4 linked regions of the Phenylobacterium zucineum HLK1 genome follow. The protein of the gene in region 1 interacts with the protein of each later gene in a pairwise test. Links are inferred from orthologs where the notes say so. Each region holds a gene or a part of one and is shown on either strand. Other genes may lie near its edges. The genes, in order: secA, secB, PHZ_RS17135 and secG.

Region 1 (7,513 bases):
ACTCGATCCCGAGGCACTCCTGATAGACCGCTTCGAGGAAGCCGCCTCCCAGCGCCCGGTTGACTTCGAAGATCGCGCCCTGAATGAGGAAAACCTCATCAGCATGGAGCACATTCCCGCCGGGCCGGTCCTCGTCCATGCTCCAACGATAACGCACGCCGGCCACCGGAACAATAGCGGAACATCGTCTGCTGCAGGGCGGATGTGGCGCCAGTCGGCCGCGTTGACACTGGGAGGGGGGCTGCTTAAGTCTCGCGCGCCCTCTGACGGGCCTATTTTGCCGGCGGGCGCAGGGCCCCTTCAGTCGCCGCCGACGCCTCGCACAACGGACGCCTTCCCTTGAGCATCTTCCAACGGTTCTTCGGTTCCTCCAACGACCGCAAGGTCAAGGGCATGCAGGCGCGTGTCCTGAAGATCAACGCGCTGGAGCCCAAGATCCAGGCCCTCTCGGACGCCGAGCTGCGGGGCAAGACCGACGAGTTCAGGGCCCGCCTGGCGAAGGGCGAGACCCTGGACCAGCTGCTGGACGAGGCCTTCGCCGTGGTGCGCGAGGCCGCCAAGCGCGTGCTGGGCCAGCGGCACTACGACGTGCAGCTTGTCGGCGGCATGGTCCTGCACCAGGGCGGGATCGCCGAGATGCGGACCGGCGAAGGCAAGACGCTGGTGGCCACCGCCCCCGTCTACCTCAACGCCCTGGCGGGCAAGGGCGTCCACGTCATCACCGTCAACGACTACCTGGCCCAGCGCGACAGCGAATGGATGGGCCAGGTTTACGGCTTCCTGGGCATGACCACGGGCGTGATCGTCCACGGCCTGTCCCAGGGCCAGCGCCAGGCGGCCTACGCCAGCGACATCACCTACGGCACGAACAACGAGTTCGGCTTCGACTACCTGCGCGACAACCTGGTCTACGACTCCCGCGAGATGGTCCAGCGCGGCCACAACTTCGCGATCGTCGACGAGGTGGACTCGATCCTGATCGACGAGGCGCGCACGCCGCTGATCATCTCGGGTCCCACCGAGGACCGCTCGGAATTCTACAAGACCATCGACCTGCTCATCAAAGAGCTGGTCAAGGACCCGACCACCTACGACCACGACGAGAAGCAGCGCCAGGTCATCCTCACCGAGGAAGGCTCGGAGCGGATCGAGCAGATCCTGGAGGAGGCGGGGCACCTGGCCGAGGACTCGGCGGGCCTGTACGACCCGGCGAACGTCTCGGTCGTGCACCACGTGAACCAGGCGCTGCGGGCGAACGTGCTCTACACCCGCGACAAGGACTACATCGTCCGCGCCGGCGAGGTGATCCTGATCGACGAGTTCACCGGCCGCATGATGCATGGCCGCCGCCTGTCCGAAGGCCTGCACCAGGCCATCGAGGCCAAGGAAGGCGCCGTCATCCAGCCCGAGAACCAGACCCTGGCCTCGGTGACGATCCAGAACTACTTCCGCCTCTACTCCAAGCTGTCGGGCATGACCGGCACGGCGGCCACCGAGGCCCAGGAGTTCCTCGACATCTACCGGATGGACGTGGCCGAGATCCCGACCAACCGGCCGATCCAGCGCATCGACGACGACGACGAGGTGTACCGGACCAGCGCCGAGAAGAACCAGGCGATCATCAAGCAGATCGAGGAGTGCTACCGCCGGGGCCAGCCGATCCTCGTGGGCACCGTCTCGATCGAGAAGTCGGAACACCTCTCCGAGCTGCTGAAGGCGCACAAGTTCGAGGTCGACGGGAAGACGCAGACCGGCATCCCGCACAGCGTGCTGAACGCCCGCTACCACGAGCAGGAGGCCCTGATCGTCGCCGACGCCGGCGTGCCGGGCGCGGTGACCATCGCCACCAACATGGCCGGCCGCGGCACCGACATCCAGCTGGGCGGCAACGTCGACATGAAGCTGGCCAAGTGGCGCGACGAGCAGCGGGCGCAGGGCGCCGAGCCGACGCCCGAGCAGGCCTTCGCCCAGCGCGCGATCATCGAGGCCGAGATCAAGGACCTGAAGGAGAAGGCCCTGGCCGCGGGCGGCCTCTACGTGCTGGGCACCGAGCGCCACGAGAGCCGGCGGATCGACAACCAGCTGCGCGGCCGGACGGGCCGCCAGGGCGACCCCGGCCACTCGAAGTTCTTCCTCTCGTGCGAGGACGACCTGCTGCGCATCTTCGCCGGCGACCGGCTGGACGCGATCATGCGGACCTTCGGCGTGCAGGAAGGCGAGGCCATCACGCACAAGTGGCTGAACAGCGCCATCGCCACCGCCCAGAAGCGCGTCGAGCAGCGGAACTACGAAATCCGCAAGAACCTGCTGAAGTACGACGACGTCGTGAACGACCAGCGCAAGGCCGTGTTCGAGCAGCGCCAGGAGTTCATGGAGGCGACCGACCTTTCGGAGGCTGTCGCCGAGTTCCGCCGCGACACCATCGCCGACTTCGTCCAGCGCCACCTGCCGCCCAAGGCCTACGCCGAGCAGTGGGACGTGGCGGGCCTGGACGACCACGTTCGCCGGTACCTGGGCCTGGAGCTGCCGATCGCCGAGTGGGCCGCCGAGGACGGCATCGCCAACGAGGAGATCGAGGAGCGCATCGTCCAGGCCGCCGACGCCCGGGCGGCCGAGCGCAACGCCCTGGTGGGCGACCACATGCGCAACGTCGAGAAGAGCTTCCTGCTGCAGACCATCGACATGCAGTGGCGCGAGCACCTGATGCACCTCGACCACCTGCGCAACGTGATCGGCCTGCGCGGCTACGGCCAGCGCGACCCGCTGAACGAGTTCAAGACCGAGGCCTTCTCGCTGTTCGAGAAGCTGCTGGTGGACCTGCGCCAGAACGTGACCCGCTGGCTGATGACGGTGGAGTTCCAGTTCGAGGAGCCCGCGCCGCCGCCTCCGGAGATGTTCGAGGTCCACCTCGACCCGCTGACCGGCGAGAACGAGGCCGAGCGCGGCTTCGTGCCCGACAACATCTCGCCCGAGCAGCGCCAGGCCCTTCCCGTCACCTCCTTGCCCGACGGCTGGGAGGACACCGGCCGCAACCAGCCCTGCCCCTGCGGCTCGGGCAAGAAGTTCAAGCACTGCCACGGCGCGCTGGTGTGAGGCGGCGTCCCTCCCGGCAAGGGAGGGTTGCCCGCCCCCACGGAAGGCCGTGAAACTCTCCCCGACGACTTAGGGGAGAAACCACCATGGCCCAGGCGCTGCCGAAGGCGTGCATCATCGGCGCGGGCTGTTCCGGCTTCACGACCGCCAAGCGGCTGAAGGACCTGGGCGTGCCGTTCGACTGCTTCGAGATGTCGGACGACATCGGCGGCAACTGGTACTTCAAAAACCCGAACGGCCTGTCGGCCTGCTACGAGAGCCTGCACATCGACACGTCGAAGTGGCGCCTGGCCTTCGAGGACTATCCGGTCCCCGCCGACTGGCCCGACTTCCCGCACCACGCCCAGCTCCTGAAGTACTTCCACGACTACGTGGACCACTTCGGCCTGCGCCCCCTGATCACCTTCAACACCGCGGTCACCCACGCCGAGCGCACGGCGGAGGGGCTCTGGTCGGTGACGCTGTCGACCGGTGAGACTCGCCTCTACGACGTGCTGTTCGTCTGCAACGGCCACCACTGGGACGCGCGCATCCCGGAGTATCCCGGCGCCTTCGACGGGCCGGCCTTCCACGCCCACGAATACCGCGACCCGTTCGACCCCGTGGACATGCGCGGCAAGAACATCGTCGTCGTCGGCATGGGCAATTCGGCGATGGACATCGCCTCGGAGCTGTCCCAGCGGCCGATCGCGAGGAACCTCTGGGTCGCCGCCCGGCGCGGCGTCTGGGTGCTGCCGAAGTACATGGACGGCCGGCCGGCGGACAAGGCGGCCCTGCCCCCCTGGTTCCCGCGCAAGCTGGGCCTGGCGCTGGCCCGCAAGAAAATCAAGCGGGCCATCGGGCGGATGGAGGACTACGGCCTGCCCAAGCCCGACCACGAGCCGCTGGAGGCGCACCCGTCCGTCTCGGGCGAGTTCCTGACCCGGGCCGGCTGCGGCGACGTGAAGTTCAAGCCGAACATCGCCGAGCTGATGGGCAAGAAGGTCCGCTTCGAGGACGGCAGCGTCGAGGACGTGGACGCCATCGTCTACGCCACCGGCTACAGGATCAGCTTCCCGTTCTTCACGGATCCCGAGCTGCTGCCGGACGCCGAGCACCGCTTCCCGCTGTTCAAGCGGATGATGAAGCCGGGAATCCCGAACCTGTTCTTCATGGGCCTGGCCCAGCCCCTGCCGACGCTGGTCAACTTCGCCGAGCAGCAGGCCAAGCTCGCCGGCGCCTACCTCGTGGGCCGCTACAAGCCGCCCGCGCCCGCGGAGATGGCGCAGGTCACCGCCAAGGACGAGGCCCTGCACCTCGGCCCCTACTACAAGTCGGCCAGGCACACGATCCAGGTGGACTTCGGGATCTACGTCCACGACCTCCTGAAGGAGATCGAGCGCGGCGGGAAGCGGGCGAAGGCCGCCGGCTACGCCCTGCCAGTTCCCGCCCGCGCGGTCAGCGCGTCACGATCGGAAAGTCCGGCCGCGGCGGCGTGAGGAAGCCCAGCAGGCGGACGAGCGCCCCGGCTTCGCCCTCCGAGGCCGCCGGCGGCCTGGCCCCCGCCAGGGCCGCCGCCAGGAACTGGGCCCGCGGCAGGACGAACACCGCCTCGGCCGCGCCCTTGGGATCGGCCTCGTAGGTGAGGACGTCGTTGCGCACGGCCACCCGATAGCGCTCGTCGCGGTCCGGGAAGACGAGGTCGAGGCTGACCGCCTGCCCCCGCGACTTGGCGGGATCCAGCCGCACCGCCAGGAGGTCGAGCAGCATCGGCGTCGGGGTGCTGCGGACCATGTCGAGCGAGCCGGCGCGGGCCGGCCCCGGCCGCACGCCCTGCGAAAGCTCCTGGGCGCCGGTCAGGTACATGTTGCGCCAGATGGCGCTCTCGGCCGCCGCCGCCTGGCGGCGGTAGACGCGGGCCAGGAGCTCGCGGGCGGCCACGTTCGTCGCATCGGCCAGCACGATCCGGTTCAGCAGGGTCGCCGCCCAGCGGTCGTCGCCGGCGTCGTAGGCCCGGCGCGCCTGCGCCAGCACCTTGCCCGCCCCGCCCATGGCGGCGACGTAGCGGGCGCTCTCGTCGACCGGATCGAGCGGCGCGAGGTTCACCGGATTGCCGTCGTACCAGCCCATGTAGCGCTGGTAGATCGCCCGGCTGTTGAAGCTGAGCGTGCCGTAGTAGCCGCGGTTGAACCACTCGCGGTCCAGCGCCTCCGGCAGCTTGAGCCGGTTGGCGATCTCGGGGCCCGTGAGGCCCTCGTTCATCAGGCGCACCGTCTGGTCGTGCAGGTACTTGTAGGCGTCGCGGTGGCTGGCGACGTAGGCGGCGATCGTCTCCCGACCGAAGCGGGGCCAGGCGTGGCTGGTGAACAGCACGTCGGTCCGGTCGCCGTAGAGGCGCAGGGACTCCGAAAGGCCGTCCGCCCACAGCTTGGCGTCACGCACCAGGGCGCCGCGCGGCGTCAGCACGTTGTGCATGGTGGCGTTGGCGTTCTCGGCCAGGCTGAGCGCCTTCAGGTCCGGCAGGTAGATGTTCATCTCGGCCGGCGCCTCGGTGTTGGGCGTCACCTGGAACTCCAGGCGCACGCCGTCGACCGTCAGGGTCTGGCCGGTGCGTTCGATCTCCAGCGTCGGCGGGATGAGCGTCTGGGTCCCGGAGCTGACCGCCTGGCCGATGCCCGAGCTGATGGGCCCCTCGGGGCCGCGCGGCTGGCCGCCGCCGAACTGGTAGGCCGCCCGGCGCTGCATGGCGGGGCCGGCGATGATGTTCTCGGAGACCGCGTGCTCCAGAAAGCCCTGGGGCGCGATCACTTGGACCTTCCCGGCGTCGACGTCGGCCTGCTCGACCATGCCGCGGGCGCCGCCGAAGTGGTCGACGTGGCTGTGGGTGTAGACGAGGGCCGTCACCGGCCGCACCCCCAGCGTCTGGTTGGCGAGGTCGAGGGCGGCGCGCGCCGTCTCGGCCGAGGTGAGCGGGTCGATGACGATCCAGCCGGTCTTGCCGGCGATGAACGTGGCGTTCGCGAGGTCGAAGCCGCGGACCTGCCAGACGCCGTCGGCGACCTTGAAGAGGCCGTGCTTCGACAGGAGCTGCGCCTGCCGCCACAGGCTGGGGTTCACGGTGGCCGGCGCGGGTCCCGCGAGGTGGGCGTCGGCCGACAGGTCCCAGACGACCCGGCCATCGGCGGCGGTGATCCTCGGGTCCGCCCGCGTGGCGACGAAGCCCCGCTCGGCGAACTCGAAGTCCTGCCGGTCGGCGAAGTCGGGCCCCGCCTGCGCCGCCGTGGCCAGGGCAAGGCCCAGCGCCAGGCCCAGCGCGGCGCCGATCGTCAGCTTCCTCATGTGACGCACCTCCCGCCCGAGGGATGAGCCCGCGGCGCGACCCTGGCAACCTTGCCCCGACGTAACTTGACGAGGCGGGCCCCTGTCGGCGCTTCTGCCGGTTCGGATGGGGGACGAGAGATGAAGTTCGCAAGCTGTGCGGCGGCGCTGGCCGCGTTCTGCCTGGCCGGGTTCGGCCTGATCGGGCCGGTGGCGGCGCAGACGGGGGACCAGAAGGCCGCCTTCGCCGAGATCGACCCGCTATTCGAGGCCTTCATGCGCGAGCAGAACGTCCCCGGCCTCGTCTATGGCGTCGTGGCCGACGGCAAGCTGGCCTACGTCCGGACCCTGGGCGTGCAGGACGTGGAGACGAAGGCGCCGGTCACGGCCGACACCGTCTTCCGCATCGCCTCGATGTCCAAGAACTTCACCGCGCTGGCGGCGCTGAAGCTCAGGGACGAGGGCCGGCTGTCGCTGGACGCCCCCGCCGAGCAGTACGTGCCGGAGCTGAAGGCGCTGAAGTATCCCACGACGGACAGCCCGAAGATCACCGTCCGCGACCTTCTCAGCCACGCCGGCGGCTTCGTCACCGACGACCCCTGGGGCGACCGCCATCTCGACATGGCGGAGCCGGACTTCTCGCGCTTCGTCGCGGCGGGCGTCCCGTTCTCGCGAGCGCCCGGGACGGCGTTCGAATATTCCAACTTCGGCTATGCGCTCGCCGGCCGGGTGGTCTCGAACGCCTCGGGGACGCCCTACGCCGACTACATCGGCGCCCGCTTCCTCGCGCCGCTGGGCATGGCCTCGACCACGTTCGACATCGGCAAGGTCCCGGCCGGGCGCCTCGCCCGCGGCTATCGGTGGGAGGACGGGCGCTGGACGCCCGAGCCGGCGCCGGGTCCCGGCGCCTTCGGGGCGATGGGCGGGCTCCTGACCAGCGCTAACGACTACGCCCGCTACATGGCCTGGGAGCTCGCCGCCTGGCCGCCGCGCGATGGGCCCGAGGACGGGATCCTGGCCCGCGCCAGCATCCGCGAGATCGCCCGTCCCCAGACCTACGCCACCGTGCAGCGGCGGTCCGATCCCGAGGGCTGCGACCGGGCGGCCAGCTACGGCATGGGGA
Region 2 (7,023 bases), 830 kb from region 1 along the record:
GAGGCCTTCCCGGGGGTTGTGAAGGACGGCCGCGTCGATCGCGAGGCGCTGCGCCAGCAGGTGCTGGGAAATCCCGAGGCGCTGAAGCGGCTGAACGCCATCGTCCATCCCCTGGTCGGCCAGGACCGGGTGCAGTTCTTCAAGGCGGCCGAGGCGGCGGGCGCCGATATGGTGGTGCTGGACATCCCCCTGCTGTTCGAGACGGGCGGCCACGCGAACGTCGATGCGGTGGTGGTCGTCTCGGCGCCCCCCCAGATGCAGCGCGAGCGGGTGCTGGCCCGGCCCGGCATGACCCCGGAACGGCTGGACGCCATCCTCGCCCAGCAGACCCCGGACGCCGAGAAGCGGGCCCGGGCGCACTTCGTCGTCGACACCGGCCAGGGCCTGGAGCACGCCCGCGCCCAGGTGATGACCATCATCGCCGCCCTGCGGGCCGGGACGGACGGAGGGCGCGGCGACTAGCCGCCTGCGCGTTTCCGCCGGTTGAAAGAGGCCGCCGAACCGGGCCATTGAAGGGCCATGGCGCGCGAAATCGTCCTCGACACCGAGACCACGGGCTTCGACCCGCTCACCGGCGACCGGCTGGTGGAAATCGCCTGCCTTGAGATCGAGGATTTCATCCCGACCGGGCGGCACTTCCACGCCTACATCGATCCCTGCCGGGACATGCCGGCCGAGGCCGAGAAGGTGCACGGCCTCTCCACCGCCTTCCTGCGCGGCAAGCCGAAGTTCGAGGCGCCCGAGATCGTCGAGGCGTTCCTGGACTTCGTGGCCGATGCGCCGATCGTCGCCCACAATGCGGCCTTCGACCGGGCCTTCGTGAACTACGAGCTGGGCCTGTGCAGCCGGGCCGAGCTGCCCGACCACCGCTGGATCGACACCCTGGCGCTCGCCAAGCAGCGCTTCCCGGGGATGCACAACTCGCTGGACGCGCTCTGCAAGCGCTTCAAGATCTCGCTGGCGGAGCGCGAGAAGCACGGGGCGCTGATCGACACCAAGCTGCTGGCGGCGGTCTATCTCGAGCTGCGCGGCGGCCGCGAACGGCGGCTGGAGCTGACCTCGTCCGCGGCGGTCAGCGCGGTGCACGCGGCGACGCGCAACAGCTACGGCGCGCGACCGAGGCCGCTGGCGCCCCTCTCCAGCGACGAGGAGCGCGCGGTCCACGCCGCGTTCATCCGCGAGGTGGTCAAGAGCGAGGAGCTCTGGGGCAAGTTCGGGCTGTAGCGTCCCTCCCCGCGAGGGGGAGGGCAGGCGTCAGGCGTGGCCGACCTGTTCCTGTTCCTGGGCCTTGCGGGCCGCGTAGACGCCGGCGAAGTCGATCGGATCCAGCATGAAGGGCGGGAAGCCGCCCTCGGCCGTGACGTCGGCGATGATCCGGCGGGCGAAGGGGAAGAGGTAGCGCGGGCACTCGATCAGCAGCACCGGCTCCAGGTCCTCCGCCGGCACGCCGGCGATCTGGAACACGCCGCCGTAGAGCAGCTCGACCACGAACAGGGCGCCGTCGTCGCGGGTGGCTCTGGCCGACAGCTTCAGGTCCACCTCGAACAGGCCGTCCTCGCGGCCCCGGGCGTTCATCTCGACGCCGAGGTCGATCTGCGGCTGGGTCTGGGCGGCGCGCAGGGCGTCGGGCGCGCGCGGGTTCTCGAACGACAGGTCGCGGATGAACTGGGCGAGGATGCGGATGCCGGGCGCCTGGCCTTCGGCGGCTTCGGGCGCGCCCGGGGCGCCGGCGTCGGTTTCGGACATGATCTGGCTTGAATCCTATCGCAAACGCGGGAGAAACAATCCTATCGCAAACGCGGGAGAAACGCGTCTCTTCGGGCGGCCCGGCTAACATGGCGCCTCAGGGGATGCAACGCCGCCCCTGACGGCGGCGTTCCGGCAGCCTATATTGAGGCGTTGGACGGATCCCCCACGTCCCTAGCCAAGGCAGGAAGTTGCAAGTCCTCGAGCTGATCATCTTCGCCGGCCTCGCGGCCATCGTGCTCTACCAGCTCTATTCGGTGCTGGGCCGGCGCGTCGGGCGCCAGCCGGAGGACCAGGCCGCCGCCGAGCCGGCGCAGGGCTCCGTACGCGCCGTCGACCGGATGGCCGAACCGGCCGACGACGGCGTGGCGCTGACGGGCCTGGCCGCGGTGAAGGCGCTGGACCCCAGCTTCGACGTCGGCCACTTCCTGGGCGGCGCCAAGCAGGCCTACGAGATGATCGTGCGGGCCTTCGCCGACGGCGACCGGGCCACGCTGAAGAACCTGCTCGCGCCGCAGGTGCTGGCCTCGTTCGAGGCGGCCATCGACCAGCGCGAGGCCGAGGGCCGCACCGAGAGCGTCGAGTTCTTCCACCCGCCCCGCGCCGACCTCGAGAAGGCCGACGTCACGGGCGCCGACCTCGGCCGGGTGACCGTCCGGTTCCTGGCCGAATTCCGCAGCCGCACCAAGGGCCCCGAGGGCGAGGCCGTGGACGACCGCCGCACCGCCGAGCTGTGGACGTTCGAACGCAATCTTAAGAGCCGTGACCCCAACTGGATGCTGGTCCACGTCGACGCCGCGGAGGCGTAAGCGCCTTGAACATCGGTCCGGTGCGGGCGGCCCTGGCCGCCCTGGTCCTTACCGCCTGCGCCACGCCCACGGTGGTCCCGCCCGTCGGACCGGCCGTCCCGCCGCACCGGCCTCTGCCGCCGCCCGCGCCTGAGCCTGCGCCGGGAGAGGCGCTGCGCCCGCGCTTCCTCTCCGAGCTGCCCGGCTGGGCGGCCGAGGACCACGCCCAGGCCCTCGAGGGTTTCCGCGCGGGCTGCCAGGCGGTCCGCGATCCTAAGGTGCAGCCGCTGTGCGCCGAGGCCCGGACCGTGGCGGCCGCCGACGCCCGCCGGTGGTTCGAAAGCCGCTTCCTCGCCGAGCCGCTGCCGGGCGAGGGGGTGCTCACCGCCTATTTCCTATTTCGCTCCCGTCTACGAAGCGCGCCGCCGGCCCGACGCCGAGTTCAGCGCCCCCGTGCGGCCGAAGCCCGCCGACCTGGTGAACGGCGCCCCCTACGCCGACCGCGCCGCCATCGAGGCGCGTCCGGCCGACGACGCCATCGCCTGGATGCGGCCCGAGGAGCTGTTCTTCCTGCAGGTGCAGGGCTCGGGCGTGCTGACCTTCGAGGACGGCCGGCGGATGAAGGCGCTCTACGCCGCCAACAACGGCCAGCCCTTCGTCGGCATCGCCAATCCCATGCGCGACCGAGGCCTGCTGGCGCGGGACGCCACCTCGGGCGAGGCGATCCGCCTGTGGCTGGCGGCCAACCGGGGCCCGGCCGCCGACGAGATCATGCGGCTCAATCCGCGCTACGCCTTCTTCCGCCTCGCCCCGGGCGACGGCCGCCCGCCCGCCGGCGCGGCGAACGTGCCCCTGCCCGCCGGCCGGGCCATCGCGGTGGACCCGGCGCACCACGCCTACGGCGGCTTCTACTGGATCGACGCCGAGGCGCCGCTGCTGAAGGGCGCCTTCCCGACCTACCGCCGCCTTGTCGCCGCCCTGGACACCGGCGGGGCGATCAAGGGGCCGGTGCGGGCCGACCTCTACCTCGGCGAAGGCGGCGCGGCCGGAGCCGAGGCGGGGCGGGTGCGCCACACCCTGCGCATGTTCCGCCTGGTCCCCTACCGGTGAAACGGCCGCTGAAGCCCGAGGAGCTGCGGATCTGGTCGCTGGTGGCCGCGACCGTCCACCCGCTCCCGGGGAGGGCGACGCCGAAGCAGCCCGCCCCCCAGAACCTGGACGCCCCGGCGCGGATCGAGCCGAAGCGGCCCGCGGCGGCCAGGCTGGGAGCCGCGCGGGAGGGCGTCGACGCCATCGAGCCGAACCGCAAGACCCGCATCGCCCGCGAGCGCGATCCGATCGGCGCGCGGATCGACCTGCACGGCATGACCCAGGACCGGGCCCGCGCCGCGCTCGAGGCCTTCCTCGCCCGCGCCTGGGACGAGGGCTACCGCTCGGTGCTGGTGATCACGGGCAAGGGCGTGCAGGGCGACGGCGTCCTGCGCCGCCACGCGCCGGAATGGCTGGCCGCGCCGCACCTGGCGCACATCGTCGCGGGGGTGTCCGAGGCGCACCGCCGGCATGGCGGGGCCGGCGCGCTCTATGTCGCCCTGAAGCGCAAGCCTCCGAGGTGAGCCAGGGGGTGAGCCAGGGGGTGAGCCAGGGGATGCAGGCCGCGCTTGGCTCGACTCGCGGTCTCGACTAGCGTCCCGCCGACGCATGTCCGGAAAACTCGCCAACTTCATCGACCTGCCGGTGATCTCGGATCCCCGGGGGAATCTGTGCTTTGCGGAATCGAACCGGCATGTCCCGTTCGCGATCGAGCGGGTCTACTACCTCTACGACGTGCCCAGCGGCTCTATGCGGGCCGGTCACGCCCACCTGGCGCTGAACCAGCTGCTGCTGGCGGTCTCGGGCAGCTTCGACGTGCGCCTGCACGACGGGACCACCGAGGAGGTGGTGACCCTGAACCGCCCGCACCGGGGCCTGCACATCGGGCCGAACCTGTGGCGAGAGATCGAGAATTTCTCGTCGGGGGCGGTCTGCATGGTGCTGGCCTCGATGGTCTACGACGAGAGCGATTACATCCGCGACTTCGACGCCTTCCTGGCTCACGCCCGCCGATGAAGTTCTTCGACCTGGGCCTGGCCGAGGACGGCCTGCGAAGCGAGCTGGACGCCGCCTACGCCCGGGTGATCGATTCCGGCTGGACCATCCTGGGCGCCGAGATGGAGGCGTTCGAGCGTGAGTTCGCCGCCTTCTGCGGGGCGAAGCACGCGGTCGGCGTCGGCAACGGCCTCGACGCCCTGGTGCTGGCGCTGCGGGCCGCCGGCGTCGGCCCGGGCGCCGAGGTGATCGTCCCCTCGCACACCTTCATCGCCACCTGGCTGGCGGTGGCGGCGGTCGGGGCCACCATCATCCCCGTCGAGGCCGATCCTCGGACCTACACCCTGGACCCACAGGCCGCGGCTGCGGCGGTGACGCCGAAGACGGCGGCGATCCTGCCGGTCTCGCTCTACGGCCACCCGGCCGACATGGACGCCCTGATGGAGCTGGCCGCCCGGCACGGCCTCTTCGTGCTGGAGGACGCCGCCCAGAGCCACGGCGCCGAGCACCGGGGGCGGCGGACGGGCGCGCTGGCGCACGCCACCGCGTTCAGCTTCTATCCGACCAAGAACCTGGGCGCCCTCGGCGACGCCGGCGCGGTGACGACCGACGATCCCGCGCTAGCCGACCGCCTGCGGCGCCTGCGCAACTACGGCTCGGAGCGCAAGTACGTCCACGAGGTGGTGGGCGTGAACTCGCGGCTGGATGAGCTGCAGGCGGCGTTCCTGCGGGTCTTCCTGCCGAGGCTCGAAGCCCGGAATGCGCGACGCCGCGAGGTCGCCGCCGCCTACGCGCGGTCGCTGCCGACCGACATCGTCACGCCGCCGGGCGAGGCCGACTGGGCCCGGGCGGTCTACCACCTCTACGTCGTGCGCAGCGCCCGGCGCGACGCCCTGCAGGCGAAGCTGGCCGAGGCCGGCGTGCAGACCCTGATCCACTATCCCACGCCGTGCCACCTGCAGCCGGCGTTCGCCCACCTGGGCTTCCGGGCCGGGCAGTTCCCGCTCGCCGAGCGGCTGGCGGCCGAGGTGCTCTCGCTGCCCATGTGGCCGGGCATGACCCCGGCCGACGCGGAAGCGGTCGCAGCGGCGATCCGGAGGACGGAGGAGGGCGGCTCGTGAGCGCGGCCGGCCTCCTGGAGCCCCTCGAGCAGCAGGCGGCGCTGTTCGCCGCCGCGCCCAACCGATTCAGCCTCATGAAGGCCGCGCGGGGAGCGCCCGCGGGCGAGCGCACGCTCCAGGTGCTGCGCAATCACGCGTTCGAGGGCGCCGCGAGCGTCCTGCCCGCCTTCCTGGGCTTCGCGGGCGCGCCGATGCGGGTCGAGATCGGCGACTACGACGACAGCCTGAACCTGCCCGAGGAGGCCGGGGACGCCCGCCTGGTCTGGCTGGACTACGCCCGCTACGGCCGGCTTGACGACGAGGCGCTCGTCGCCTGGATCGTCGGGCGTCTCGACGCCCTGCGCGCCGCCGCGGCGGGGCCGCTGATCGTGAGCAATGCGCCCGACGCGGGCGACCGCTACGCGGCGCTGAACGGGGCCCTGGCGGCCTGGGCCGAACGCACCCCGGCCGCCGCGGTCCTGCGCCTGGACGAGATCGCCCGGCGACTGGGAGAGCGGACGTTCGACGAGGCCCGCGCCCAGGCGACCGGCACGCGGCTCGGCGAGGCCGCGATTCTGGAATCGGCCCGGGCCCTCGCCTTCGAGATCCTGGCCGGCTTCTTCACCCTGCCGGTCAAGGCGCTGGCGGTCGACCTCGACAACACGATCTACGAAGGCGTCCTCGGCGAGGACGGGACCTCGGGCGTGCGCCTCACCGCGGACCACGCCGCGCTGCAGGCGGCCATCGTCCGCTGGGCCGAGCGGGGCGTGCTGGTGGCGGTGGTCTCGCGCAACGAGGCCGAGGACGTGGCCGAGCTGTTCCGCGCCCGCGCCGACTTTCCCTTGAAGGCCGAGCACGTCAGCGCCTGGCAGGTGAGCTGGGGGGCCAAGTCCGACGCGGTTCGCGCGGCGGCGAAGGCGTTCAACATCGGGCCCGACGCGGTGCTGATGATCGACGACAACCTCGGCGAGCTCGTCGAGGCCGGCGCCCGGGTCCCCGGCCTGCGCCTGCTGCACGCCGGCCCCACCGCGGCCGACGCAGCCCGGGCGCTCGACCTCTATCCCGGCCTGCCCCGCGGCAAGGCGACCTTCGCCGGGCGGGCCGCCGACATCGCCGCCAACGCCGAGCGCGAGGCCCTCGCCCGCGAGCTGGACGAGGAGGAATACCTGCGGGCGCTCCAGGCCGAGCTGGTCCTCAGCCTGGATCCGGCCGAGGACCGCGAGCGGCTGGCCGAGATCAGCCGCAAGACCAACCAGTTCAACTTGGCGCTCGCCCGCCTCGACGAGACGGCGGTGGACGAATAC
Region 3 (7,219 bases), 2.7 Mb from region 1 along the record:
TTCTACGCCGAGGGCTTCGGCTGGACGCCGGTGTTCGAGAACGAGGAAATCGCCTTCTACCAGATGAACGGCTTCGTGCTCGGGCTGTGGTTGCAGCAGGCGCTGGAGGCCGACATGCGCCGGACCGGCCTTGCACGGCCCGGCGCCTTCGCGCTCGCCCACAACGTCGCGCGCCAGAACGAGGTCCAACCGCTCATCGATCGGCTCGTCGCGGCGGGCGGACGGCGGCTGCGGGACGGCGACGCCCCGCCGCACGGCGGCTTCCGCGGCTATGTCGCCGATCCCGACGACCACGCCTGGGAGATCGCCTGGAACCCGGCCTGGCCCATCGACGCCGAGGGCCGGGTCACCTTCAGGGCGTGACGGCCTAGCGCCGCACCCAGCGGCCGCGCCGCTCGTCCCAGTAGCCGTAGGCCGGATCGACGGGATAGCCGCCGAAGCCGTAGCCGCAGGGATCGTCGCGCTTGGCGAGCTGGTTGCCGATGATGCCGCCCGCCACCGCGCCGATGGCCGCGCCCGCGGCGTCGTCCTTGGCCACCGCCGCGCCGGCCGCGCCGCCGATCACGGCGCCGGCCGCGGTGGCGGCGGCGCGGTTGCGCTGGTAGTCGCGCTCGCAGGCCGAGGCGTAGCTGTCGTAGCCGGTGCTGGCGCAGGCGCCGAGCCCCCCGGCCGCCGCGGCGAGCACGGCGCTGATCAGAATCGGACGCATGGTTTCTCCTCCGTCGTGAAGCCGAGCTAACGCCGTTCGACCTTGGCCGTTCCGGAGCGCTCCTCGTCCCCCTCGGCAATCGCGCCGGGAATGGTCCATATAGACGCCATGACCGCTTCGACGACCGCCGCTCCGCCGCCCCCCAACAACCTGGTGGGCCTTGCGATCCTGGGCGCCTTCGCCGCCTGCGGGGCGGCGCTGGCGACCGCCGCCGCGCCGGGCGCGCTGGGCCTGCTGACCTTCGGCTTCGTGATGAGCGGCTGGATCCTGGCGGTCATGGCCCACGAGTTCGGCCATGCGTTCGTCGCCTACCTCGCCGGCGACCACACCGTGCGCGAGAAGGGCTATCTCTCGTTCGATCCGCGCCGGTACGGCGATCTCGCGACCAGCCTCGTCATCCCGCTGATCGCCCTGGCGCTGGGGGGCATCGGCTTCCCGGGCGGCGCGGTTTGGCTGCGCCACGACCTGATGCGCAGCCCGGCCTGGCGGGCCGCCGCCTCGTTGGCCGGCCCCCTCGGCACGCTGGTCGTCCTGCTGGTGCTGGCCGGCGTCCTGGCGATGTGGGGCGGGTCAGCCTCGGGCCCGCTGTTCGCGGCGGTCGCGCTCCTCGCCTTCCTGCAGGCGACGGCGCTGATCCTGAACCTGCTGCCGATCCCGGGCCTCGACGGCTTCAACGCCGTCCGCCCGTTCCTGCCCAAGCGCTGGGATCCCGGCCTGCGGAAGGCCGAAGGCCTGGGCCTGTTGATCCTGCTGGCGGCGATCTTCCTCGTCCCCGGCTTCGGCGCCCTGCTGTTCGGGACCGCCGCCGACCTGGCCGCCGGCCTGGGCGTGCCGCGGCCGGCTATCGTCGCGGGCTTCGAGGCCTTCCAGTTCTGGCGCTAGACCAGCGAAAGCATGGGGCGGCGGGACGCATCGCGGTCCGCCTCCCGCAGTTCGGCCTGCACGATCGAGGCCAGCTCGCGGTACCGTTCGGCCATCCGCCTGAGGTGGTCGCGCGCCGCCGCGTCCGCGGTCTTCGCCGCCGCCGTCTCGGCGAGGGCGGCTTGCTTCAGGTAGTGCTCGACGCGGCGCATAGGGAACCTCGAACCTGGGAGGCGTCCTATCTGGCGCCGTCGCGTACCGGCGTCCAATCGACTTTTTTGCAGTGCAGCATAGAGCGGACTTATGGCTCCGCTTCCGGCCCGGCCGGCGTAGGTCACCTTTCGGCAAGCTTTCACGGTTCATCTGCGGCATGCTGGAACAGACGATGAACGCGATTCGACCCGTCCGCATCCTGGGGCTCGATCCGGGCCTGCGCCGCACCGGCTGGGGCGTGGTGGCGTGCGAGGGCGCGCGCCTGAGCCACGTCGCCCACGGGGTCATCGCCCCGCCGGACAAGCTGCCCTTCGCCGAGCGCCTGCTGGTGCTGCTCTCGGGGATCGAGGCGATCATCGCCGAGCACGCCCCCGACGAGGCCGCCGTCGAGGAGACCTTCGTCAACGACAACGCCCGCTCGGCCCTCAAGCTGGGCCACGCCCGCGCCATGGCCCTCGTGGCCCCCGCGCGCGCCGGCCTGCCCGTCGCCGAGTACGCCGCCACCGTGGTCAAGAAGGCGGTCGTCGGGACCGGCGGCGCCGACAAGGCGCAGGTCGGCTGGATGATCGCCCGCCTGCTGCCCGCCGCCGGCAAGACGACCGCCGACGCCGCCGACGCGCTGGCGGTCGCCATCGCCCACGCCCACGCCCGCACGGCCGCCAACCGGACATGGCGGGTCGCCTGAAGCGGCGGACAAATCACCGTGTCCGAGGTTCCCCCTCGCGCGGGCGCGCGGTACGTGAGCGGGAACGCATGCCGAACGTGATTCGCCCCTTCCAACCGCTGGAGCGCGCGCCTTGATCGGCCGCCTGCGCGGGCTCGTCGCCGAGGTCGGCGAGGAGGACGCCCTGATCGACGTGATGGGCGTAGGCTACGTCGTGCGCTGCGGATCGCGGACGCTCTCGCGCCTGCCGGCGGTGGGCGAGGAGACGGTGATCCACGTCGAGAGCGTCTTCGGCGAGCAGACGGGCGTGACCCTCTACGGCTTCCTCGGCCGCGACGAGCGCCGGGCGTTCGTGACGCTGCGCACCATCCAGGGCGTGGGGCCCAAGGCCGCGCTCGCGGTCCTCGACGTCCTCGCCCCGCCCGAGCTCGCCGCCGCCGTCGCGCGCGAGGACAAGGCCGCCGTCGCCCGCGCCAACGGGGTCGGCCCCAAGCTCGCCCAGCGGATCGTCGTCGAGCTGAAGGACAAGCCGATCTCCGACGGCCCCGTCGCCGCCTTCCACGCCCAGGCGACGACTCCCCAGCCGATCAAGGTCTCGGCCGCCGGCGAGGCGGTCGCCGCCCTGATGGGCCTGGGGATCGCCGAGCCGCAGGCCCGCCGGGTGGTCGAGAGCGCCGCCCTGCGCCTGGGTGAAGAGGCCGAACCGCCGGCGCTCATCAAGGCCGCGCTGCAGGAGCTGGGACGGTGAGCCGGATCGTTTCGGGGGAGGCCCAGCCGTTCGAGCCGGCCGACCGGGCGCTGCGGCCGCAGACGCTGTCCGAATTCGTCGGCCAGGAGCAGGCCAAGGCGAACCTCTCGGTGTTCATCGACGCCGCCCGGGGTCGGGGCGAGGCCCTGGACCATGTGCTGCTGTTCGGCCCTCCGGGCCTCGGCAAGACCACGCTCGCCCAGATCCTGGCCCGCGAGCTGGGCGTGAACTTCCGCGCCACCTCTGGGCCGGTGCTGGCCAAGGCGGGGGACCTGGCGGCCATCCTGACCAACCTCGAGCCTCGCGACGTCCTGTTCATCGACGAGATCCACCGCCTGGCCGCCAATGTGGAGGAGATCCTCTACCCGGCCATGGAGGACCACGTCCTCGACCTGGTGATCGGCGAAGGTCCCTCGGCCCGGTCGGTGCGGATCGACCTCGCCCCCTTCACCCTGGTGGCGGCCACGACCCGCGCCGGCCTGCTGGCGACGCCGCTGCGCGACCGGTTCGGCATCCCGGTGCGGCTGGAGTTCTACACCCACGACGAGCTCGCCAGGGTGCTGCTGGGCGCCGCGGCCAAGATGGGCGCGCCGCTCGATCCGTCGGGCGCGCGAGAGATCGCCGCCCGCGCTCGGGGCACGCCGCGCGTGGCCGGCCGGCTGCTGCGCCGGGTCCGCGACTTCGCCGCCGCCGACGGCGCCGAAGTGATCGACCGCAAGGCCGCCGCCGCCGCCCTGGCCCGACTGGACGTGGACGAGGTGGGCCTCGACGCCCTCGACCGCCGCTACCTGCGGGCGCTGATCGAGAACTACGCCGGCGGCCCGGCCGGGGTGGAGACCCTGGCCTATGCGATCGCCGAGGCCCGCGACGCCGTCGAGGACGTCATCGAGCCCTTCCTGCTGCAGCAGGGCTTCATCCAGCGCACGCCCCGCGGCCGCATGGCCTGCGCCAAGGCCTACGAGCACCTGGGCCTCCAGGCGCCGCGAAACCTCGGGGGAGCCGCGCCGCCCGCGGATCTGTTCGACAAATGAGCCACGAGCCCAGCGCGGGGTGGCTGGAAGGCCGCGAGCACGTCCTGCCGGTGCGGATCTACTACGAGGACACCGACTTCACCGGCGTCGTCTACCACGCCAACTACCTGCGCTATTTCGAACGGGGGCGGAGCGACTTCCTGCGCGTCTGCGGGATCGGCCACCAGGCGCTGCTGGAGCTGCCCGAGCCCGCCGCCTTCGCGGTCACCCACATGGCCATCGACTTCAAGCGCGCCGCGCGCATCGACGACGCCCTGCATGTGCGGACCACCTACGACGCCGTGAAGGGGCCGCGCCTGTTCGTCAGCCAGCGAATCCTGCGCGGGCAGGATCTGATCGCGCAGGCCAGCGTCGAAGCCGCCTGCATCGGCCTGGACGGCCGCGCCCGACGCCCGCCGCCAGGCCTGGTCGAGCGGCTGAAGCCGCTCTTCGCCGCGCCATAAGTTCGCCACCGATCCCCGCCAAGCACGCCGCAAAGAAGACGAGAAGGACCTCGATGGACCCGGCCGCCGTCACTCCCGAAAGCTTCAACATCGTCAACCTGTTCTTCCAGGCCGACTGGGTCGTGAAGCTGGTGATGATCGGCCTGGCCCTGGCCTCGCTCTGGTCGTGGACGATCATCCTCGACAAGCTGTTCCGCTTCGCCGCCCTGAACCGCGAGGCGACCCGCTTCGAGGACCAGGTCGCCTCGGGCCGCAGCCTGGAGGACGTCGCCGCCGAGGCCGGCGAGCGGCCCGCCCACGCCCTGCCCCGCATGCTGCAGGGCGCGCTGAAGGAGTGGCGTGACGCGCGCCAGAAGGGGCCGCCCACCGAGGCCCAGGTGGCCTTCCTGATCCAGCGCATCGACCGCCACCTCGATGCGGTCATCGCCCGCGAGAGCGCGCGGGTGGAGAACGGCCTGGGCGCCCTGGCGATCGTCGCCACCGCCTCGCCGTTCATCGGCCTGTTCGGCACGGTCTGGGGGATCATGAACTCCTTCCAGGCCATCGCCATCCAGAAGAACACCTCCCTGGCCGTGGTGGCCCCGGCCATCGCCGAGGCGCTGTTCGCGACCGCCATCGGCCTGGTGGCCGCCATCCCGGCCTACATCGCCTTCAACGCGTTCTCGACCTCGGCCGGCAAGTACGCCGCCCGCCTCGAGGGCTTCGCCGACGACCTGTCCACCGCCATCCAGCGGCGGCTGGCGGAGCGGGCCTGACATGGCGCTGTCGGCCAACGACGCCTTCGCCGCCGGCGGCGGGCGCCGCAACCGTCGCCGTTACGGCCGCGGCCGGCGCGGCGCGCTCTCCGAGATCAACGTCACCCCGCTGGTGGACGTGATGCTCGTGCTGCTGATCGTCTTCATGATCTCGGCGCCGCTGCTGACCGCTGGGGTGCCGGTCGAGCTGCCCAAGACCGAGGCGGGCGCGATCCAAGACCAGCCCGAGCCGCTGACCGTCTCCATCCGAGCCGACGGCTCGATCTATCTCGGCGAGGATCCCGTGCCGTTCGCCGGCCTGGCCCCCCGCATGCAGGCGCTCAGCGAGGGCCAGAGCCGGCCGGTCTACGTCCGCGCCGACCGCCATGCGACCTATGAGGTGGTGGCCCAGGTGATGGCCGCGCTGTCCACCTCGGGCTTCTCATCCATCAACCTGATCACCGACACGGGCGGCCCCTCGTCGGGCGCCGAGGAGCAGGCCGGCCCGTGAGGCGCATCGAGGTCTCGCCCGCGGCCTTCGGCTCGCTCGCGCTGCACGCGGGCGTGGCCGCCGCGCTGATGATCTCCTGGGGCGCGCGCGACCTGAAGGTGGGCGCGGTCGTGCCCGTTACCATCGTCTCGTCCGCCCCCGACCTCGACACCCGTCCCGCGCTGCAGGCTCCCGAGACCCAGGAGGCGATGGCCGAGACGCCCGTCCCGGACGCCGCGCCGACGCCCGAGCCGCCCCAGCCCCAGCCCCCGCCGGCCCCGCCGCAGCCGCAGCCCGCGCCCACGCCCAAGACGCCCGCCCCCGCAGCCAAGGCGCCCGCCCCCAAGGCCGCGCGACCGACGCCGAAGACCAAGGAGTCCAGCGAGGATTTCTTCGCGAGCCTCGAAAGCTCGCTGGCCAAGAGCCGCCCCTCGCCCGCCGCCAAAGGGCCCTCCCGCGCCGAGACCGCGCCCGACGCCCGCAACACCGCCGGCCGGGGTCTCGCGGCCGGCGCGGACATGCAGGGCCTCGTCCAGGAGCTGCAGCGCCGCTGGAATCCCAACTGCACGGTGGAGGGCGGCCGGGACGTGATCGTCCGGGTCGTGTTCAACATCGGCTCGGGCGGCCAGCTCGTCGGCCAGGTCACGTCCCAGATCACCGGCGGCCCCCGCGACGCCGTGGGCCAGGCCGCCGCCGAGCGGGCCGAGCGCGCCGTCTACGCCGCCTCGCCCTTCCGCGGCCTCTCGCGCGACTACTATGGTCAGCGCATCGCTGTGAACTTCAACGCCCGGGAGGCCTGCGCCGACCGATGACCGAACCGATCCGGAGCCTTTGCATGCGGCTGAAGCCCTTGATGCTCGCCCTCGCCTGCCTGTTCGCCGCGGGCCTCACCGTCCAGCCCGCCCGGGCCGAGATCGAGGTCAACGTCAACCGCGGCGACGTCCAGCCGCTGCCGATCGCCGTGCCGGCCTTCGGCGGCCAGCAGGGCGCCGACATCGCCCAGGTGATCAGCGCCAACCTCCAGCGCTCGGGACTCTTCCAGCCGCTGGACCCGGCGGCGTTCATCGAGCGCGACGTCAACATCGCCGTCCAGCCGCGCTTCGCCGACTGGAAGCAGATCAACGCCCAGGCCCTGGTGAACGGGCAGGTGACCGTCGAGGGCGGCCGGCTGCGCGTCGACTTCCGCCTGTGGGACGTTTTCGCCGAGCAGCAGCTGCTCGGCCTGCAGTTCACCTCCAGCCCCGAGAACTGGCGCCGCGTCGCGCACAAGATCTCGGACGCCGTCTACGAGCGGCTGACCGGCGAGAAGGGCTACTTCGACACCCG
Region 4 (7,110 bases), 1.1 Mb from region 1 along the record:
GCTCGTTCGCCCGGGCCTCCATGCGGCGGGCGGTCTCCCGCGCCGACCAGACGCGGGCGAGCTCGGTGCGCACCTCGGCGAGCGGCGGCATGGCGGGCGGAACCACGCGCTCGACCTTCACGGCGAAGGATTCGCCCTCGCCGGCGTCTGTCAGGTCGCCTTCGCCGCCCGCAGGCAGCGAGAACGCCTGTTCGAGGATCGCCGGCGTGAGGCCGGGGACGGGCCGGCCCTGTTCGTCCACGCCCTGGCGGGTCACCGGACCCACCGTCATCGCCGGTACGCCGACCTGCTGGGCCGCGGCGGCCAGGTCGGCCCCGCCCCGGTGCGCCTCGTCGTAGGCTTCGGCCTGCTCGTAGACCTTCTGGGCGGCGGCGTTCTTGCGCAGCTCGGCCTCCAGCACCGGCCGGGCCTCCTCGAGGGTGACCGTCTGGCCGGGGGTCACGGAGATCACCTTCACGACCGCCAGGCCCAGTTCGCCCTGGGCGCGGGCGACCTGGCCGGGCTGCAGGCCGAAGGCGACGTCGGCCACGCGACGGTCGGCGAGGGCGGTCTTCGGCTTGTCCTCGTAGGTGATGACGTCCACGCCGGCGGCCTTGGCGACCGCGGCCGGATCGTCGCCCCGCGCCAGGCCGGCCTGGATCTGCTGGGCCGCCGCGGCGTCCTTGGCGGGAATCTGCACCAGCGTGCGGGTCTCCGGGCGCGAGAAGGTGTCCTTGCGGAACTCGTAGAGCTTCTTCAGCTCGGCCTCGTCGACGGGCGTGTTCTGGGGAACGGCCTGCGGGGTGAAGCGCACCACCGTCAGCACGCGCATCTCGGGACGGGTGAGCTGCTCGGCGTTCTCCTTCATGAAGGCCGTCAGCTGCTCGTCGGTCGGCGCCGCCACGGCCGGAACGTTCGCGGCGGTCACGTTGAACCAGGCCACGTCCCGGCTCTCCAGGCCGAAGATGGCGCCGAGCGCGCCGTAGGCCCGCGGCGCGCGCAGGCCTTCGCCCACGCCCGCGCCCCAGTGCTGGGCGGCCATCTGGTCCCGCAGGGCGCGGTCGAAGCCCTCCGGGGTCATGTCGTTCTCGGCCAGGCGTTGCTGGAAAGTGTTGCGGTCGAAGCGGCCGCTGATCGGATCGAAGAAGGCCGGGATCTTCGAGATCTCGGCCACCAGCAGCTTGTCCGACGGGCGGATGCCGATCTTGTGCAGCATCTCGGCGAAGGCCTCGCGGGTGGCCAGGCCGTTCAGCACCTGGCGGTCGATGCCGTTGGCCTCGGCCATCTCGGGCGTGATGGGCTGGCCGGCCTGCTGTTCCAGCCGCTTGCGGTAATCCTCGTACTCGCGCCGGAATTCGGCCGAGGTGACCACCCGCGAGCCGGCCTTGATGACCTGGTCGCCGGTGGCGCCGCTGAATACGTCGTTGATGCCGAAGACCGCGAAGCTGACGATCAGCAGGCCGATCAGGACGGCGGCGACCCAGGACTTCGCGAACTGGCGGATGGCGGCGAGCATCAGGAATAACCCTTTCCGGGGCGCAGGCGTGCGGGCCGGTATAGTGGAGGCCGCTTCCGTACGGCAAGGAGGTGACAGGCCGCCCAGCTTGCCTTAACCGCGCCGGCCATTGCGACGTATGTGAGGCAAGATGACCGCTCCCAAGCCGCTGATCGCCGGAAACTGGAAGATGAACGGGCTGGCCGCCGCGCTGTCCGAGGCCAAGGCCGTGGCCGCCGGGGCGGCCGCGAGCGCCGCGCGCGTGGCGATCTGTCCGCCCAGTCTGCTGGTCCACCGGATGAGCGAGGCGCTGGCGGGGACGCCGGTGCTGGTCGGCGGTCAGGACTGCCACACGGACGAATCGGGCGCCTTCACCGGCGACGTCTCGGCCGAGATGCTGGCCGACGCCGGCGCGAAGCTGGTGATCCTCGGCCACTCCGAGCGGCGGTCGGGCTACCGCGAGACCGACGCCCTGGTGGCGGGCAAGGTCAAGGCGGCGCTGCGCGCGGGGCTGGAGCCGATCGTCTGCGTCGGCGAGACGCTGGAGGAGCGTAAGGCCGGCCAGGCGCTGGCGATCGTCACGCGCCAGGTCCGCGGCTCGCTGCCGACCGAGCTGGCGGGCAAGGCCTTCGCGGTGGCCTATGAGCCCGTGTGGGCGATCGGCACCGGCCTGACGCCCACCACGCCCGAGATCGAGGAAATGCACCGCGCGATCCGGGCCACCCTGGTCGAGATGTTCGGCGAGGCGGGCAGGGCGGTCCCCATCCTGTACGGCGGCTCGGTGAAGCCGTCGAACGCGGCCGAGATCCTGCACGCCGACGAGGTGGGCGGCGCGCTGGTGGGCGGCGCGTCCCTGAAGGCGCAGGACTTCCTCGGGATCGTGAACGCCCTCTAGGGCCCCCTCAGGCTCCGGGGCCCTTCAGCTCGACCGTGTTGCCCTCGGGGTCCTGCAGGTAGATCGACCAGCCGTCGCCGTCGGCCCCGTAGCGGGGGCCTTCGTCCGTCACGGCGACTCCGTGAGCGGCCAGGTGATCCTTGATCGCCTGGGCGTCGTAGGGACGCACCTGCAGGGCGAAATGGTCGAGGTTGCGGCCCTCGGCGCCGGGCCCGGCGCCGCCCATCCGCCCCAGCGGGCCGTCGAGCGTGACGAGGTCGATCATCTGCGGCCCGCAGCGGATGTGGGTGAGTCCGATCTCCGGACGGTCGCGGTCCACCGAGAGCCCCAGCACGCCGCAGTAGAAGGCGAGCATCCGCTCCTTGTCGCGGACGCGCAGCACGATGTGGTCGAAGCCGGCGACGACGATGGGCTGGGTCATGGCGGGTCTCCCTGCCGTGGAGATAGGGCCGCCCAGCCTAGAGCAGAAGGCCGAACAGCCGCACGTCCCGCCGCTCGCCGTCCTCCAGGATGTGGCCGCGCAGCAGGCCCTCCTCCTCGAAGCCGAGCTTCTCGAGCACGCTCTCCGAGCGCCGGGCGCCCAGGTGCGTGCGGGCGGTCAGCTTCCGCAGCCCGTTCGCCGCGGCGAAGGCGATCACCGCTCGCATCGCCTCCAGGCCATAGTCCTCGCCCGAGGTCTGCCGGCCCAACATCAGGCCCACCTGGGCCCTGCGATGGCGCCGGTCGATCTCGGTAATGTCGAAGCAGCCGACGAACGCCCCGTCCGAGAGCCGGCGCATGGCCCAGCGCATGGCGCGCCCGGCCGCCATGTCCTCGACGTGGTTGCGGACCACGCCGGCGACGACGTCGGGGTCGTTGGGCTCGGGCGCCTCCCAATAGGCGAGCACCTCCGGGTCTGCGAGGAGGGGGAAGATCGCCTCGGCGTCCTCGAGGGTCAGGGGATTGAGCCGGAGCCGTTCGGTTTCGAGGATCGGCAGGCGCTGCAGGTCGAGAATCATCACTTGTCCGACGGAAGCGACCCGCTACCTATGGCCTTGGGCCCGCCTCGGTGGTAGAGCGCGCGCTTCATTTCGGCGGGGTGTGTCCGCCGCGCACTGGAAAGACTGTCCATGCTGCTCACGCTGCTCCTCGTGATCGAGGTCATCGTCGCGTTCTTCCTGATCGTCGTGGTCCTGCTGCAGCGGTCCGAAGGCGGGGCGCTGGGCATGGGCGGCGGGCCTTCGGGCTTCATGACCGCGCGCGGGGCCGGCGACCTGATGACCCGGATCACCTGGATCCTGGGGTCGGTGTTCTTCGTGCTGGGCCTGCTGCTGACGATCATGGCCGGCCGGGAAGGGGGCTCCTCGTCCGTGGTCGACCGCCTGAAGGTGGACGCCATCGATCCGAACAGCCTGAACCAGTCGGCGCCCCAGCCGACCCCGGCCGCGCCGGCGCAGGGTGGCCCCGCGCCGCTCCAGGCCCCCGCGCCCGTGGTCGGCAATCCGTTCGGCGCCCAGCCGGCCCCGACCGCTCCGCAACCGGCTCCCCAAACGGCCCCCGCGCCCGCCGCGCCGCAGTAATCCGTGGATAGTTTGCACCACGGGGCGGGCCGCCCCGGCGAATCACGGCTACTCTGAGCGCCCATGGCCCGGTACATCTTCATCACCGGCGGCGTGGTCTCCTCTCTTGGTAAAGGTCTCGCGTCCGCCGCGCTTGGCGCCCTGTTGCAGGCGCGCGGCTACAAGGTCCGTCTGAGGAAACTCGACCCCTATCTCAACGTCGATCCGGGGACGATGAGCCCCTACCAGCACGGCGAGGTCTTCGTGACCGACGACGGGGCCGAGACCGACCTCGACCTCGGCCACTACGAGCGCTTCACGGGCGTCTCGGCCACCCGCGCCGACAACATCACGACGGGCCAGATCTACAAGACGATCATCGAGAAGGAGCGCCGCGGCGACTACCTCGGCGCGACGGTCCAGGTCATTCCGCACGTCACCGGCGAGATCAAGGACTTCGTCCTCTCCGATCCCGGCCCGGATGTGGACTTCGTGCTGATCGAGGTCGGCGGCACGGTGGGCGACATCGAGGGCCTGCCGTTCTTCGAGGCGATCCGCCAGCTGGGCCAGGAGCTGCCCCGCGGGCACGCCTGCTACATCCACCTGACGCTGCTGCCGTTCATCAAGACGGCCGGCGAGATGAAGACCAAGCCGACCCAGCACTCGGTGAAGGAGCTGCGCTCGATCGGCATCCAGCCCGACATCCTGCTGTGCCGGACCGAGTTCCCGATCCCCGAGGGCGAGCGGCGCAAGATCGCCCAGTTCTGCAACGTGCGCCCCAGCGCCGTCATCCAGGCGATGGACAGCGCCAACATCTACGCCGTGCCGTTGGACTATCACCACGAGGGACTCGACACCGAGGTGCTCGACGTCTTCGGCCTGCTGGACCAGGCGCCGAAGCCTGACCTGACCCGCTGGGAAGAGATCTCCCACCGCCTGAGCCACCCCGACGGCGAGGTGAACATCGCCATCGTCGGCAAGTATACGGGCCTGACCGACGCCTACAAATCGCTGGTCGAGGCGCTGGTCCACGGCGGCGTGGCCAACAACGTCCGGGTCAAGTTCGACTGGATCGAGGGCGAGGCCTTCGAGAAGGACGAGGACCTGATCGCCGTGCGTCTGGCCAACGTCCACGGCGTGCTGGTCCCGGGGGCCTTCGGCGAGCGCGGCTCGGAGGGGATGATCCGGGCCGTCCAGTTCGCCCGCGAGCACCAGATCCCGTACTTCGGCATCTGCTTCGGCATGCAGATGGCGATGATCGAGGCGGCCCGGAACCTGGCCGGCATCCGGCAAGCTTCGTCCACCGAGTTCGGCCCGACCTCCGAGCCCATCGTCGGCCTGATGACCGAGTGGACCCGGGGGAACGAGAAGCAGGTCCGCGCCGAGGGGGGCGAGCTGGGCGGCACCATGCGCTGCGGCGCCTATGACGCCGTGCTGGCCCCCGGATCGCGGGTGGCCGAGATCTACGGCTCGACCGCCATCCAGGAGCGCCATCGCCACCGCTACGAGGTGAACATCGGCTACCGCGAGCGGATCGAGGCCACGGGCCTGAAGTTCACCGGCCTGTCGCCCGACGGCCAGCTGCCCGAGATCTGCGAGCGGGCGGACCATCCCTGGTTCGTCGGCGTGCAGTACCACCCGGAGCTGAAGAGCCGGCCGTTCGACCCGCACCCGCTGTTCGCCAGCTTCATCGGCGCGGCCAAGGAGCGGAGCCGGCTGGTCTAGGCCAGGCCCCTTTCGCGCAGCAGGGCCTCCTCGTCGCCCGACACCCAGCCGAAGATCCTGGGTCCCTCGTCGGTCAAGCGTACGAAGTAGGTCACCTCGAAGTCGATATCGGTCTGCGAGCCGTCCTTGCGGCGGTAGCGGGCGCGCCAGCTGACCTTGGCTGTCGCGTGCCGGTCGTCGATAGGCGTGACCGCGACGTCGCGGAGCGTCATGGCCTGGGCGCCTGTGGCCCGGTAGTGATCGTAGCCGGCCCTCATCGCCTCGACGAGCGAGGCGTCGTTCCGCCCCGTCGCGACCCCTTGGGGCCCGGCGGCGATGAACTCGGGCGTGAAGAGGGCGCCCGCGTCCTCGGGCGCCGCCTCGCCGTGCAGGCCGCGGTTGAAGTTGTCCTCGTGGCGGCGGAAGAGGGCGTGGATCTCGGCTTCCATGGTTTCACTCCAACGAGCGTGGGCCGGCAGGGGCTGCATTGGGAGGAACCCGAGGCGGGCGCTTGATCCGAAGCGGCGTTTCATGCATACACCGCCGCTCACGTCGGCGGCCTCACTCGGCCGCCGCAGTCATTTCGAGATTTCCGATGGCCGTTCCCAAGAGAAAAACCTCGCCCTCGCGGCGGAACATGCGTCGCTCGCACCACGCGCTGGGCCCGAACGCCTATCACGAAGACAAGGAAACGGGCGAGCTGAAGCGCCCGCACCACGTCGACCTGAAGACCGGCATGTACAAAGGCCGCCAGGTCCTGACGCCGAAGGAAGACTAAGCCTCATCCGAGGCAGCGATTCCGCGCGGCCCCGTCTGGCGACAGGCGGGGCCGTTCGCATGCGCGCTACTGGCTCCGCCCGCGGGCCTGCACCTTCTCGCGGCGGGCGGCGACCATCTCGGGCGTGACCTCGACGTTGTGCGCGAGCGAGCGCTCGTGCTCCAGCTTGAGCCCCTCGGCCAGGGTCGTCTCGTAGCCGTCGTCGATCATCGCCTTGTATCCGACCAGCATGTCGGCCTCGATGTCGGCCATCTGCCGGGCCAGGGTCAGCGCGGCCTCCATCAGCTCGCCGGGTTCGACGACGCGGTTCGCAAGGCCCCATTCGTAGGCGGTTCTGGCGTCGAGGAAGTTGCCGGTCAGCGACAGTTCCTTGGCCCGATAGGGGCCGATCACGCGCGACAGCTTCTGCGACAGCCCCCAGCCGGGGGTGATCCCGACCCGCGCGTGGGTGTCGGCGAAACGGGCGTTGGTCGAGCAGATCAGCACGTCACAGGCCAGCGCCACCTCGAAGCCGCCGGTGATCGCCACGCCGTTGATCGCGCCGATGATCGGCTTGCGGGTGGCCAGCAGCGCGCGGGCGGGGTTCTCGGCCGGGTCCGTCGTGTTGGCCGCGCCCATGCCCAACGGATCGGACGACAGCTCCTTCAGGTCGAGCCCGGCCGTGAACGCCCGCTCGCCCGCGCCGGTCAGGACGATCACCTTCACCTCGGGGTCGGCGTCC

The links.
Region 2: the proteins of secA (region 1) and secB interact in binary tests that used the Escherichia coli proteins (3 or more experiments, as listed by UniProt). The link is inferred for Phenylobacterium zucineum HLK1 from one-to-one orthologs.
Region 3: the proteins of secA (region 1) and PHZ_RS17135 interact in binary tests that used the Escherichia coli proteins (3 or more experiments, as listed by UniProt). The link is inferred for Phenylobacterium zucineum HLK1 from one-to-one orthologs.
Region 4: the proteins of secA (region 1) and secG interact in binary tests that used the Escherichia coli proteins (3 or more experiments, as listed by UniProt). The link is inferred for Phenylobacterium zucineum HLK1 from one-to-one orthologs.

What each region holds. Positions count from the first base shown.
Region 1 is NC_011144.1:831,189-838,701, reverse strand. Bases 1-3,293 are described here. They hold secA (preprotein translocase subunit SecA), read left to right. Parts: upstream 1-339; coding sequence 340-3,093; downstream 3,094-3,293. Other genes in these bases: PHZ_RS04115 (flavin-containing monooxygenase), read left to right, coding at 3,180-3,293; PHZ_RS04125 (GxxExxY protein), read right to left, coding at 1-139. In the rest of the region: more of PHZ_RS04115, read left to right, coding at 3,294-4,571; PHZ_RS04110 (alkyl/aryl-sulfatase), read right to left, coding at 4,531-6,411; PHZ_RS04105 (serine hydrolase domain-containing protein), read left to right, coding at 6,532-7,513. UniProt on the Escherichia coli protein: Required for protein export, interacts with the SecYEG preprotein conducting channel.
Region 2 is NC_011144.1:2,470-9,492, forward strand. Bases 1-2,803 are described here. They hold secB (protein-export chaperone SecB), read right to left. Parts: upstream 1,747-2,803; coding sequence 1,255-1,746; downstream 1-1,254. Other genes in these bases: coaE (dephospho-CoA kinase), read left to right, coding at 1-462; dnaQ (DNA polymerase III subunit epsilon), read left to right, coding at 520-1,224; timA (TIM44-related membrane protein TimA), read left to right, coding at 1,938-2,555. Outside these bases: PHZ_RS23825 (MltA domain-containing protein), read left to right, coding at 2,988-3,644; PHZ_RS00045 (Smr/MutS family protein), read left to right, coding at 3,641-4,147; PHZ_RS00050 (sugar 3,4-ketoisomerase), read left to right, coding at 4,233-4,640; PHZ_RS00055 (DegT/DnrJ/EryC1/StrS family aminotransferase), read left to right, coding at 4,637-5,740; PHZ_RS00060 (HAD-IIIC family phosphatase), read left to right, coding at 5,737-7,023. UniProt on the Escherichia coli protein: One of the proteins required for the normal export of some preproteins out of the cell cytoplasm. It is a molecular chaperone that binds to a subset of precursor proteins, maintaining them in a translocation-competent state.
Region 3 is NC_011144.1:3,508,841-3,516,059, forward strand. The notes cover bases 2,947-5,945. They hold PHZ_RS17135 (YbgC/FadM family acyl-CoA thioesterase), read left to right. Parts: upstream 2,947-4,222; coding sequence 4,223-4,669; downstream 4,670-5,945. Other genes in these bases: ruvA (Holliday junction branch migration protein RuvA), read left to right, coding at 2,947-3,195; ruvB (Holliday junction branch migration DNA helicase RuvB), read left to right, coding at 3,192-4,226; tolQ (protein TolQ), read left to right, coding at 4,723-5,424; PHZ_RS17145 (ExbD/TolR family protein), read left to right, coding at 5,426-5,914; PHZ_RS17150 (hypothetical protein), read left to right, coding at 5,911-5,945. Outside these bases: PHZ_RS17100 (VOC family protein), read left to right, coding at 1-363; PHZ_RS23255 (hypothetical protein), read right to left, coding at 368-709; PHZ_RS17110 (site-2 protease family protein), read left to right, coding at 818-1,591; PHZ_RS17115 (hypothetical protein), read right to left, coding at 1,588-1,782; crossover junction endodeoxyribonuclease RuvC, read left to right, coding at 1,941-2,468; more of ruvA, read left to right, coding at 2,581-2,946; more of PHZ_RS17150, read left to right, coding at 5,946-6,705; Tol-Pal system beta propeller repeat protein TolB, read left to right, coding at 6,729-7,219.
Region 4 is NC_011144.1:1,958,162-1,965,271, reverse strand. The notes cover bases 2,314-5,203. They hold secG (preprotein translocase subunit SecG), read left to right. Parts: upstream 2,314-3,478; coding sequence 3,479-3,928; downstream 3,929-5,203. Other genes in these bases: PHZ_RS09645 (CTP synthase), read left to right, coding at 3,992-5,203; PHZ_RS09655 (GNAT family N-acetyltransferase), read right to left, coding at 2,828-3,367; PHZ_RS09660 (VOC family protein), read right to left, coding at 2,377-2,790; tpiA (triose-phosphate isomerase), read left to right, coding at 2,314-2,369. In the rest of the region: PHZ_RS09670 (peptidylprolyl isomerase), read right to left, coding at 1-1,495; more of tpiA, read left to right, coding at 1,626-2,313; more of PHZ_RS09645, read left to right, coding at 5,204-5,632; PHZ_RS09640 (DUF4440 domain-containing protein), read right to left, coding at 5,629-6,060; rpmF (50S ribosomal protein L32), read left to right, coding at 6,207-6,389; PHZ_RS09630 (enoyl-CoA hydratase), read right to left, coding at 6,456-7,110. UniProt on the Escherichia coli protein: Subunit of the protein translocation channel SecYEG. Overexpression of some hybrid proteins has been thought to jam the protein secretion apparatus resulting in cell death; while this may be true it also results in FtsH-mediated degradation of SecY.